2 linked regions of the Magnetococcus sp. PR-3 genome follow. Each later gene encodes a partner of the first gene's protein in a complex. Links are inferred from orthologs where the notes say so. Each region holds a gene or a part of one and is shown on either strand. Other genes may lie near its edges.

Region 1 (6,528 bases):
CATCAGTTTCGCCATCGGCCTGACCTAAATCCTTAAGACCCGCACTTAAGGTCTCTGCCAGTCGTTGCAGGGTTTGCATGAGGTCACTCTTTTGACGCTGCCAGCGTCGTTCCCGCTTTAACTCTTGATCGGGTAGTGCGGTCAGCAGGTCAAAAAGTACCTTCCAATCGGGTTCTTGATCATCAGGCATGGCCTGTAATGCGTGCTCAAGCCAGGGGTCCCCTTCACTTAACTGGTTTAGGGCCAAACATAAATGGGTGCGAAAACGGGGCGGGGGAGCTTGGGGATCAATTTTTTGATGAAGGGTATCCCAATCCTGAGGTTCGGTGATCCATGGGGTAATGCCTTCCAAATCTTTTTTAAGCTTATTTAGGTCTGGTTCTCGTTGTTTGCTGATCTCTTTTTGCAGACGGCTTAGTTGGGATTGACGCTCATGAGATTTTTCTAATGAGGGTTTAACCAAATGCTCTAAAACTGTGTCGACCAGGGTTTTGATCTGGGCCATCTCACCATCACAGGGTCCTTTAATAATAAGATCCCGGACCTGTTTTTGGGCACCAGAAAGATCAGCCGGGCTCTTTTTAAGCTTGGCCAGAATCTCTTCTAAAAGGGTGACAGCATCTTGCATGCAGGTTTCTCTACCTCAAAGTGTCAAAATAGCTCTTATCTATAAGATCGGTTGGAATGGTGGCTAAGCGTAGCAGAACATGCATAAGGCGTAGGTTATGGTGCATTTTTGGGCCTATATGGGGTGTGTCTTCTCAATGGATATAACGGTTAGAATAGTATTAGTCATTGAATAAGCATATAAAAATAGAGTTCTAGCTTGTGAGTAAACTACACTAAAAGAGGCTGGACGATAGATGGACAGAAGATATTAACACACAAATTATATGTGAAACAAATAAAAATAGCCTGCTAAACTCCATAACAATCCGAGATTCTTGACAAAAGCTGTATATTTTAGTTATTTTGCTCTGGTTTTACTTGCCGCAAGGAGCGGCCTGAGAGCTCAAGCGAGAATTTGCATCTTGCCTGAAAAAAAGGACTGAGAATTGCATCAAGGGTAATTCGGATCAAGCCGTTGCCTTGATGGCTATACAACAGTCAGCGGATAACTCAATGAATTCTGGTCATAACAAAAAGCTGAACCGTTTGGGAACCTACGCCCACACTGGTGGATATTTGTCGCGTCAACAACGCCCTGAGCGTCGTTGGTTGCGCTTTTTCCTGGTGGGTGCGTTGACCGTTGGTGGGCTGGTAGCCCATCGGGTTCTTGATGCCCATACTGGACAATCTGTAACCCACCCGGGGCAGAAGTTTCAGGATGCTATGGTATTGAACCGCGCTGGTCTGCTGCCTGTAGCTCCCCCAACACTAGATAATGAACCAACCCGTACCGCCATCTTTACCCCGGATGCGTTGCTTGAGCCTGACCCTGTTGCTGAGGTTATGACACCTCAGGAACTGGAAGTGGCCCATCAATCCGCACCCAGTGTTGAGTTGCCGATGGGTCTTGGTACAGACATGGGTGACGCAAACAGCGATGAGCCTGTCATGGCGGTGGCAACCACCACATTACAGGAAGATCAAGTACGTGCTGGAGATACCATGACCGGTATGCTTCAACGCTATGAGATCTCTTACGCAGCTGCGTTAAAAATGTATAAGGCCGCTAAGCCTCACTATGACTTAGCTCGGAAAATGCGTGCCGGTAACCCAGTGGTTATTCGCCGGGACCGTCATCAAATGTTCCGTGCCTTTTACTACGCCATTACCAAAAACCGCACCCTGGTTATTACCACAGAAGATCAGAAGCGCTTTAAAGCACAGGTCGAGCAACGTAATTTGCAGTTGGCCACTTTAGAAGCTCTACCCCGTATTGATCTGGAAAAACCCGCATTATCAGATCAAGCGGCGGCTTCCATGTCACCTGGGTTGGCCGCGCTATATGGTAAAAGTAACATTGTGGATGGTGAGCTGGGTCTGAGCGACAAAATTCCCAAAATTGCCCCGGCACCTAAAGCCATTGTTTCAACCCTGGTCCAGGGTGAGATAAGTGAGCCGACGGTTGCGGCATTAAAGTCTGCCCAAACCGATGTTGCTCAGGTGACGCCAACTGGCGCAGCCACGGTTAAACAAGTGGCGATTAAGAAGAGAAAACCCGTAAAGCACGATAAAGTACGCAGCCGTTTTCCTAACGCTAAGCAAGTGGTGACGGAAAAGGTGCGTCGTGGTGATATGTTCAGTGCCATTTTGGCCCGCCATGGGGTGTCCAATCTGGTCGCGTTTGAAATGGCCAAGGTGGCCAAGCGTCAATCCAGTTTTGATATTGCGCGTCGGCTGCGTCCGGGGCGTGAGCTCAACATGGCCTTTGATATCAAACATAACCTCATTGGTTTGACCTATGAGGCCTCCACAGATAAAACGCTTTATATTGAAAAGAAGCCGGGTCGTGGTCTGGTCGCCGAGTTGGAGCAGAAGGCGTATCAAGTCAAGCTGAAGTCTGTGACGGGCATAATCAATGGTTCGCTGCTGGTTGCGGCCCGTAAAGCTGGTCTCTCGCAAAATCTGGCCATGCGTCTGGCCGGTCTATTTGAGTGGGATGTGGACTTTGCGCGAGATATTCGTGCCGGTGACCGTTTTACGGTTGTGTATGAAGAGCTGCAAATGGATGGCCGTAAAATCCGTAACGGCAACATCCTCGCTGCCAAGTTTATTAACCAAGGCAGTGCTTACGAAGCGATCCGTTATAAAGATCCGCGTGGTGTTGTTGGCTACTATAAGCCGACGGGTTCCAGCGTTGAGAAGATGTTTATTAAGGCCCCTGTGGACTTTACCCGCATCTCTTCGCGCTTCTCCTTGGCGCGTAAGCACCCAGTCTACGGCTTTACCCGCGCCCACAAAGGTGTGGATTATGCCGCGCCCAAAGGCACCCCTATTCGTGCTTCAGGCAGTGGCCGTATTTTGTACCGGGGTCACAAAGGTAGCTTTGGTAATCTGGTCATTGTCAAACACAACAGCACCTACACCACAGCCTATGCCCACATGAGTGGCTTTAAGCGTGGTTTAAAAGTGGGTTCGCACATTAAGCAGGGTCAAGTCATTGGCTATGTTGGTGCGACTGGTGCAGCAACCGGCCCCCATTTGCACTATGAAGTGCGGGTTCGTGGGCGTCAGGTTAATCCGCTTAAAGTGAAGTTACCCATGGGTAAAAGTGTACCCCGTCGTTATCTGGTCGATTTCAAACGTCATAGCCAGAAGATGACTGCGCTGCTCCGCCGGGCACCCAGTGTTGTGGCCGCCTTGGATAACTAAAGCAGCCTATCGGCATACGAACAAAAAAAGCGGGCCTTGAAAAAGGTCCGCTTTTTTGTGTGCTGATCAAGAGATCTCGATCCCCTACTTGTAAGCGTCAGCCGCCCATGGTGCCTGCTACTTAAGAGGTCAAAGATCGTTGTACAGGGTGGCCTATGCGTATGGTCACACTGTGTTAGCTCAGAGTAAGATCCCTATCGTGACCCCATGACCACACGATCGTGTTGGGCATAGTCTTTGAGGATCTGGATATTTTTTAAACCATGGTTTTGCATCAAATCATGCACACGCTGGCCTTGATCGTGGCCAATTTCAACCGCCAATAAGCCGCCTGTATTAAGGCGTTTGACCACATCTGGAACCAAACGATTATAGATATCCATACCATCCATACCCCCATCCAGTGCCAATATGGGCTCCCAATCCTTTACTTCAGGCTCTAAGGTTTGGATGACGTCATGGTTGATGTAGGGGGGGTTGGAGAGGATCAGATCAAACGGTGTCTCCTCTGTAAGCGCTGCACACAGATCGCTTTTAAGCCATTGACTGCGTGTCTGTAGGCCCAATAGCTCTGCATTGGCTTTGGCGCAGGTTAAAGCGTGTTCTGAGAGGTCTACACCGATCCCTGTCGCCTCTTTAAAGTGATCAAGCAGTGCCAGGGCAATAGCACCCGAACCCGTGCCAATATCCAACAGCTTGGTTGGTGCTGCATTTTGCGCTTCAAAATGGTCAATGACAGCTTGAACCAGATGTTCGGTTTCTGGACGGGGAATTAAGACCCCTGCGGTAATCTTTAAATCCCAATGCAAAAAAGCCCGCTTCTCTAGGATATATGCGACCGGTTCCCGAGCGGCCCGGCGTTTGATTAATGCTTTATAGCTGGCCAGTTCATCTGGTGTCAGTGGACGGTCGGGATCTAAAAACAGATCCAAGCGGCGTATATCCAGTGCATGAGCCAGTAGCAACTCTCCATCCAGTCTAGGAGAGTCCACGCCCTGTTTTCCTAACCAGTCGGTGGTCCACTGTAGGATGGTGCGAGCGGTCCATTGTGGTGTGTTGGGTTCAGCCATTGGGCGTCCTGAAGGAAAGACCGCTTACCTTGTATGCATGGTCAGAGAGATCAAAGTTGAAAGAGCTGTTAACTTTGATGCGAGATCTAACCTCAATAAAGGTTCGCTGACATGATCGAGATAAGTCGAGGAATAAACAAAGGTAGGTCAAACAAAGGGGTCAACACCCGCACCCTCTCGCGTTATCGCATAGAGGGTACGGGTGAAGGCATACCTTACATATCGATGCTATCCAGCTCTTTTTGAATACGGGATTTCATATCCCCGCTGGTTGCTTCATCACTATTTTTATCCGCTTTGGATGCAGACTTGGTGTTTGGATTATACCAATTACGAATGGCAAACCATAACCCGAAGGCGCCAAACAACAGTGCCGCAAAAGGGCCTGCCCACAACGCCATATTACGGCTGTTCATCACCGGTTCCATATAGATATAGTCGCCGTAGCGCTCCAGGAAGTAGCGACGAATATCATCCTCTTGCTCACCGGCATGTACTTTATCGCGCACCACCTTCAGCATATCTTTGGCCAGACCAGAGTTGGAGTCATACACCGACTGACTCTGGCAAACCGCGCAGCGAAGTTCAGAAGCGATCTTACGGACCAGGGACTCCCGTGGATCTTCAGCCTTAACCGTACCCTGTTTGGCCGGTTCAGCTTCTTGTGCCATAACCGGGGTGACCACCAGCAGTGCCAGTACACACATGCTCCACTGAAGTAGATGACGCATCACGATGCCCCCGGCTTTTTCTTAGCGTTATAGGCTTCTATTAAAGGTAGAGCGACGGTGTTGAACCAGTTACGTACCAACGGGCCATACTCTTTTTTAATAATCATCCCATCGGGGTTAACCAGATAACTCTCCGGTGCGCGGACAATACCCCATTCAATGGCCACCTTCTGATCAGGGTCAAAAACCATGGGGTAGCTCGGGGTACCGTGGCGCCGTAAAAAAGCCATGGCGCCGCGGCGGGTATCTTTGTAGTCCACACCAATGACAGCAAAATCATCCCGTTCTTTGATTAGGCGGTCCAGGCGCATCAACTCAGGATGCTCACCCACACAGGCCCCACACCAAGAGCCCCAGAAATTAACCAGAATCCATTTGCCTTTGTAGTCGGCAATATCAATGGTATCTGTGCCGGCTAAAGCAGGACCACGTAGGATAGGTGCAGGTTTTTCAAGCAACGCCGTGGGGATCTTTTTGGTATCCCGCCCCAACCCCAACCCCATGAGTACCAGAATCAGTACAATGGAGCCTAACAGAATGAATTTCCATAATTTACCCACGATTAATTAGCCTCCTGGGTTTTCTTTAAACGGCGACCCTGGAACAGTGCAACAATGGCGCCCAAGGCAATGATAAAGGATCCATACCATACCCAGCCAATCAGAGGGTTACGGTAAGCCTTGATCGCCCATCCTCTGCCAGGAATTCGGTCACCTAAAACCACATAGAGATCTTCCCAGAAATAGCTGAAGATCGAAGCTTCTGTGGTCTCCATTTCATGGTTATCATACTTACGCTTCTGGGGGGTGGCTGTCACACTGTGGCCATCTTCCCGAACAGCAATAATAACGGCCTCTGTCGCGGTCCAGTTATCTTTACGTACCTTGTGGTAGCGGTCCAGAGTGAGCTCCCAACCAGAGAGCTTTACCTTATCACCAGGCTGCATGATAACGGTCTGTACCTCTTGGAACATGCCACTGCCAATAAAGCCAGCACACATGACCAAAATACCGATATGCACCGTCAAGCCGCCATAGCGTCGCTTATTGCGCCCAACCATCCGCCAAATGGCTGAGAAGGGGTTGCTGCTCCCAGACTGCATGCGTGAATGGACACCACGTTTGAAGTCGATAAAGTGGGAGGAGCCCACAAACATAATCAACATCACGGTCACAATGGCGTAAGGGTGGTCGATCCCCAAGAACAGCGCAATGGGAATACCCACCACCGCTAAAATGGCGGGAATGACAAAGTTCTTCTTTAACTGACCCTGTGCCGCGCGGCGCCAGGAAATCAGTGGGCCCATGCCCATCAACAACAGCAGACCCAACATGACGGGAATGAAGACTTTGTTGAAGTAAGGCGGGCCAACGGTCACCTTGGCACCGGCAAATGCTTCAAGCGCCAAG
Region 2 (6,373 bases), 230 kb from region 1 along the record:
GGCGACGGTCATGGTCTTTTTGGCAGAGAAGCCCAGTTTTCGGGAGGCTTCCTGCTGAAGTGTCGAGGTGATAAAGGGCGGGGAGGGGTTACGCTTGCTCTGCTTTTTCTCCACTTCGGAGACAAACAGAGGGCGGTTCTCCACAGATTTAACCAACCCTTTTGCCTGATCTTCATTGGCAATGGAAAATTTGGTTAACTTTTTACCCTCGGCTATCGCCAAGCGGGCTTCAAAGGGGCGTGGTTTCTCATCTGCTGTTTTAGCGGCTTGTGCGGTAATGCTCCAGTACTCACGGGGTTCAAAAGCCTGGATCTCCGCTTCCCGCTCACAAACCAGACGTAGGGCAACCGACTGCACACGACCTGCTGAGAGCCCTCGGCGGATTTTACGCCACAGAAGTGGGCTCAGGTTAAAGCCCACCAGATAGTCCAGCGCCCGGCGTGCTTGCTGGGCATTGACCATATCCATATCAACATCACGGGCATGGGCAACAGCGTCTTGAATGGCGGTTTTGGTGATCTCATGGAACACCACCCGCTTAACCAAGACCTCTTTGAGCAGCTTTTTCTTTTCTAAAATCTCATGAACATGCCAGGAGATTGCTTCCCCTTCACGGTCAGGGTCAGTCGCCAGATAAACTTGATCAGCCCCTTTGACCGCCTTGGCCAGTTCATCCACCCGTTTGGCAGAATCTTTTGGCACGGTATACTTCATGGCGAAACCATTTTCCGTATCCACCGAGCCATTTTTGCTGGGCAGATCACGGATATGACCATAGGTAGCGACTACTTTGTAGCCACGACCTAAAAATTTATTGATGGTTTTCGCCTTGGCGGGTGATTCCACGATGACTACTGCCGTCATGTTTCCACCACTCCATTTCATAGTTAAGTTGAAGAATCAGGGGGTTGAAGTAGCAAAAAGGCCACAGCATGCCACCCTGTAAAGTCATGATATACCTAGGAATGTTGCGGCTCTAGAGCCAGCATTCCTCCTGGTTCACGACGAACAATGTTGCATAGTTCAAGCTGAAGTAATGTGCTGGAAAGCTCTGCGGGTGTCAAATGACAAAGACGCAAAAGTCCATCCACCGTTAATGGTCCATCCACCAAAGCCTCTATCACAGGTGTGGCCCCAGGGGTGTTTTGCATCACATCGGCATAGAGGGAAAGATCCTGTGATTGGGTGCTCCTGGCCTGATCGGGAATGGTCCCCCCCCAAGCCAGTGCTTCCACCACATCAGCCGCATTTTCGATCAGTTGTGCGCCATCTTTTAAGAGCTGATGCACACCACGACTACGGGGATCATGGATGGCACCTGGAACGGCCAACACCTCACGGTTCTGTTCTAAAGCCAAGCGGGCTGTAATCAAGGACCCGGACTTTAAGCCCCCTTCCACCACCACCACACCACGACTTAAACCACTGATGATACGGTTACGACGGGGAAACCGCTTGGCATGGGGTTGTGTGCCTGGGGGATATTCGGTGACCAAGCATCCATTTTGAACAATCTGTTTTTTAAGATCTCGATTAGGTTTTGGATAGTCCACATCCAAACCACACCCCAAAACAGCCACGGTAGAACCCTCCCCTTCCAGGGAGCCTCGGTGGGCGGCACTATCAATACCCAGGGCCAGACCACTGATGGTGGTTAATCGCATCTGTCCCAGATCATGCCCCAGCTTGTGGGCAAACCGTTCACCATCCCGGCTACAGCGTCGCGTACCCACCATGGCAATGAGTGGTTCTTGATTGAGCAGTGCCAACTGACCCTGTACAAACAGCACAGGTGGAGGGTCTGCAATTTCCAACAATTGTTGGGGGTAGATCTCTTGTGCCCAATGAATGGCTTGGGCCCCCATGGCTTGGTTCTGTTGAATAAGATCTGCAACCCAGGCGCGATCAGCCAATGTGATCTGGGGTTTTACATCCGGTAGGGCGGTTAGAATCGCCTGAGGTGTACCATACTGCTGTTTAAGGTGCCTAAGGGTGATAGGCCCAAGCCCTGGGGTAAGCTCCAGTTGTAGCCATGCCAGAAGGTCCTCATGGGCCATCCGATCAGCCCTTTTTACCAATGCGTGGTTCGGTACCAGCCAAAATCCGTTGAATGTTCTGGCGATGCTTCCAAAACACGGTTGGGACCACAATGGCTGCAACCACCATCGCAGGTTGGGTGCCGTAGAGGTATTGAAACACCGGCATCAAGGCAAAAGCGAGTAAAGCGGAAAGCGAGGAGATACGGAACAACACGGCCGCAATGATCCAACTGGCGACCGCCAGTAGACCAACCATGGGGGTTAGCATTAAAAAAACACCCAAACCGGTTGCAACCCCTTTGCCCCCCTTAAAACCCAGATAAATGGGAAACAGATGTCCCATAAAAGATAACAGTGCCATGGCCGCAGTAATGGGGCTCTCCCATCCGAACAACCCAATACCCACTGCGGTTGCCATGGCCCCTTTGCCAATATCAAGAATAAGGGTTAACAAGCCCGGCAGTTTGCCCGCGGTACGCAGAACATTGGTTGCCCCAATATTACCACTACCTTGCGTACGGATATCCCCGGCACCCCATAGGCGGGCAATGACCAGTCCAAAGGGGATGGCGCCCAGTAGGTAGGCCCCAAAAATGGCCAGTAGTGCAGTGGGTGAGAACAGTGCATCCATGGTACGGCATCCGTTTTAAAAAAGTGGGTTATGGGGTGGTCATTAGGCCATTATTTTGGATCCACATCTGCCATAACTGACCATGTAGCCCCATCCGTTTTTCCAGTGCCTGCAGTTTTTGACCAACCCATGGTTTGATCTGTTCAGCGATGGCTCTTTCAGCCACCTCTGTGGGTTGTGGACCGCGGCCGGCACTCCAGTCCCCAAGAATTTTCTGTTCCAAACGTAAAGATTCCGAAAAGCTCTGTCTGAGCGAGGCGGCGACAATCTCTTTAACCTTCTGGCGTAGCTCCTTGGGTAGATTGGCATACCAACGGTTGCTGACGGTAAAGGCCATCCAACCATAGAGATGGTGGGTTGGGAAAAAACGTTTGGCCTGTTGGGTCAAGCGGGTGCGATTAAGCAGCTCAGGCGTACTGGAAATACCCTGTAGCCAGCCATCATTAATGGCACCGGGTACCGACTCAGCCGGTACATAGTTGGGGGCCAACCCCATCTGTTCCAGACCTTTTTGATGGGTAATCACCGAGGGTGACCGGATGGTGGCACCAGCCATCTCTTCCCACGATCCCTCTTTAAAGCTGGTAATGCCATAAAAGCCCGTACCACCGTAGCCCAAAACCTGAATACGTTTACGGATGGCGCGTCTGCGGAGCTTCAGGTCATAACGGCTTTGAACAAACTGCACCAATTGATTGGGTGTGACAAACAACCTTGGTGTCAGGAGTAGCTGGTAGGCTGGTAAGGTTTGAGACAGGGTAGAGGCTGAGATAAAGGCGGCCTCCATCTTATTCTCAATGAGCGATTTCACCATCGTGATCTCGTTACCCTGCTGACCATTATGAAGAATCTCTACCTTGATCTGACCAGCCGTACCCTGTTCGATATCCTGTGCCATCTGTCTTAAGTTACGGACATAGGTCATGTCCATACCCTGGGTGGTGCCAATGCGCATGATCTGCACAGGGGCTTGGGCATAGGCTGTAGGGGCCAAAGCGGTCGCAATGGCTGCTAACAGCGGCAAGAAGGTGCAAAAAATTTGAAACATGGTATGGTGCATGGGGCGTCGACCGGGTAATGTTCCATGAAAAGAAGGTTTTCATGGGATACCATGCTTGTGGCGCTTTGTCAGGTGCTGATCAACAATTAAAACGATTTCCCCCCATTTAGGGGTGTTTGCCAGGAGGATTGAATGGCCTTTTCCCTCAACAAAGTACAACTGATCGGAAATCTGGGTGGGGACCCGGAGATTCGCTATACCCAAGCGGGTAAGGCGGTTGCCAATTTAAATATTGCGACCAGTGAGTCGTGGAATGATCAGCAGGGTCAACGCCAGGAACGTACCGAATGGCACCGTGTGGTAGTTTTTGGCAAGCCTGCTGAAATTGTCCAACAGTACTTACGTAAAGGCAGTAAAGTCTATATTGAAGGCCAGCTGCAGACCCGTAAATGGCAAGACCAGAGCGGGCAGGATCGCTACACAACCGAAACCGTGGTTAGTGGCTTTAATAGCCAGATGATCATTTTGGATCGTCCCGGTGGCGGCGGTGGCGGCGGTGGTGGTTATGGGGGGGGCGCACCTCAAGGTGGTGGTTATGGGAGTGGTGCACCTCAAGGTGGTGGTCAGGGCGGCCAAGGGGGCGGTGCACCCCAAGGTGGCGGCGCACCCCAAGGGGGTAAGCAGCCTGCTTCTCCGGCAGATACCTTTAATGAGGGACCTGACTTTGATGATGATATCCCCTTCTAGGGCCCATGACTCCAAGTAGATCTTAAAAAAAGGGGGCACAGCCATGGCTGTGCCCCCTTTCTGTTACGTCAGACTTTATAAACGCAGTGTGGCTCGCCTCATGAATTAATGGGGGTTCCCTAACTGGGCTAGCATTTCAGCTTGATCATGTGTAGCCAAGGCATCCACCACTTCAGCCAAGGCACCCTGCATAACCTGATCGAGCTTATGCAAGGTCAGATTAATACGGTGATCGGTCACCCGGCTTTGGGGGAAGTTATAGGTGCGAATACGCTCGGATCGGTCGCCACTACCCACCTGACCTTTGCGGGCTTCGGCCCGTTCAGAGGCTGCCGCCTGTTTTTCAGCATCCAGCAGACGTGCCTGTAGAACCTTCATCGCTTTGGCTTTGTTCTTATGCTGAGACTTTTCATCCTGACAGGTGACGATTAAACCGGTGGGTAGGTGGGTAATCCGTACCGCTGAATCGGTGGTGTTTACACTCTGGCCACCGGGGCCTGAAGAGCGGTACACATCAAAGCGTAAATCTTTATCTTGGAGATTAAGCTCCACATCATCCGCTTCTGCCAAAATGGCCACGGTCACCGCAGAGGTGTGGATGCGGCCACCTGTTTCTGTGACAGGAATACGCTGTACCCGGTGCACACCAGACTCATACTTCAGGCCCATATAGGCCCCTTTGCCATGGACCATGGCAATGAGTTCTTTATAGCCACCCAGATCCGTTGGGCTGCTGGAGAGGATCTCTATGCGCCACCCTTTAGATTCAGCAAAACGACCATACATACGGAATAGGTCAGAGACAAACAGTGCCGCTTCATCACCACCCGTACCTGCACGGATCTCCAAAACAACGTTCTTCTCGTCGTTGGGATCTTTAGGCAGCAACATCAGTTGCAGGTTTTTGTGGCTCTCTTCCAGTTGAGTTTTTAAGGTTTCCCGTTCCTCTTTGGCCATTTGCCGCATGTCAGGATCATCGCCCGCTTCAGCCAGCATCTGTTCGGCATCGGCCATTTGCTCGGTTAGGGTTTGATGGCTCTGCCAAGCCTCTACCACCGGCTCTAGGTCCGAAAACTCTTTACTGTAAGCGGCAAACTTTTTAGCGTCCGAGACCGTAGCAGGGTCGGCCAGATGAGAGGAGAGCTCTGCATGACGGTTGGTTAAGGATTCCAGCTTTTCTTCAATGGCCATGAGGTCTCTTCGGTGGTCAGTTAGCGTGTATGATTGAAAAAGATGCGCGTACCACTGGGTTGGTCAAATGCTTTAAACCCATCGGCTACCTGTACCATGACCCCATTCAGTGGGTGGCATGGTGCTGGTTATATACGCCTAAATGTGGGGTTTGGTTAGGATTCATCCAGCTTGTAGAGCTTGCGAGCGGCATCCACATAACGGTCACCATCATGCTCATTGGTCAGGGCTCTGAGCCGTTCGGTGGGATCATGCATCAGCTTGTTGACCAGTTGTCGGGCTAGATTTTCCACCTTTTTGCGGTCGGCCTCTTGCAGATCCCAGCCGTTCAAATGTTTTTGCAGCAGTTGATCCTTGGTCGCTTCGGCTTTGCGTCGCATGGCTTTAATGGTGGGGACAACATCTAAGGTATCCAACCACTGGGTAAAGATGGGTGCCTCACCCTCAATAATATCCAAAGCAGCCTGTGCAGCCTCTTGGCGATCTTGACGGTTATCTTCGATGATCTTGGTTAAATCATCCATATCGTAAAGGAAGGCGCTATCAACCTCAGCAATTTCAGGATCCAAATCCCGAGGTACCGCAATATCGATCAAAAAGATGGGGCGTTGACGACGACTTTTCAGTGCCTCTTTGACCATATCGGGCCCCACCATATAGGTGGTGGATCCGGTTGAAGAGATCACAATGTCTGCCCGATGCAAATTCTCCCCAAGTTCCTCAATGGGAAATGCGTGTCCATTAAACTGTTCGGCGAGGTCCACA

What was found.
Region 2: the proteins of prmC (region 1) and prfA are in contact, whole or in part, in a crystal structure (PDB 2B3T), measured with the Escherichia coli proteins. The link is inferred for Magnetococcus sp. PR-3 from one-to-one orthologs.

What each region holds. Positions count from the first base shown.
Region 1 is NZ_JBAHUQ010000002.1:70,815-77,342, reverse strand. The notes cover bases 2,451-5,413. They hold prmC (peptide chain release factor N(5)-glutamine methyltransferase), read right to left. Parts: upstream 4,389-5,413; coding sequence 3,513-4,388; downstream 2,451-3,512. Other genes in these bases: V5T57_RS01955 (DsbE family thiol:disulfide interchange protein), read right to left, coding at 5,119-5,413; V5T57_RS01960 (cytochrome c-type biogenesis protein), read right to left, coding at 4,604-5,119; V5T57_RS01970 (M23 family metallopeptidase), read left to right, coding at 2,451-3,318. Also shown: V5T57_RS01975 (GGDEF domain-containing protein), read right to left, coding at 1-628; more of V5T57_RS01970, read left to right, coding at 1,123-2,450; more of V5T57_RS01955, read right to left, coding at 5,414-5,679; V5T57_RS01950 (heme lyase CcmF/NrfE family subunit), read right to left, coding at 5,682-6,528. UniProt on the Escherichia coli protein: Methylates the class 1 translation termination release factors RF1/PrfA and RF2/PrfB on the glutamine residue of the universally conserved GGQ motif, i.e. on 'Gln-235' in RF1 and on 'Gln-252' in RF2.
Region 2 is NZ_JBAHUQ010000002.1:304,391-310,763, reverse strand. The notes cover bases 3,566-6,373. They hold prfA (peptide chain release factor 1), read right to left. Parts: upstream 5,609-6,373; coding sequence 4,523-5,608; downstream 3,566-4,522. Other genes in these bases: hemA (glutamyl-tRNA reductase), read right to left, coding at 5,764-6,373; ssb (single-stranded DNA-binding protein), read left to right, coding at 3,863-4,417; dctP (TRAP transporter substrate-binding protein DctP), read right to left, coding at 3,566-3,718. In the rest of the region: topA (type I DNA topoisomerase), read right to left, coding at 1-864; DNA-processing protein DprA, read right to left, coding at 960-2,057; glycerol-3-phosphate 1-O-acyltransferase PlsY, read right to left, coding at 2,062-2,670; more of dctP, read right to left, coding at 2,699-3,565. UniProt on the Escherichia coli protein: Peptide chain release factor 1 directs the termination of translation in response to the peptide chain termination codons UAG and UAA.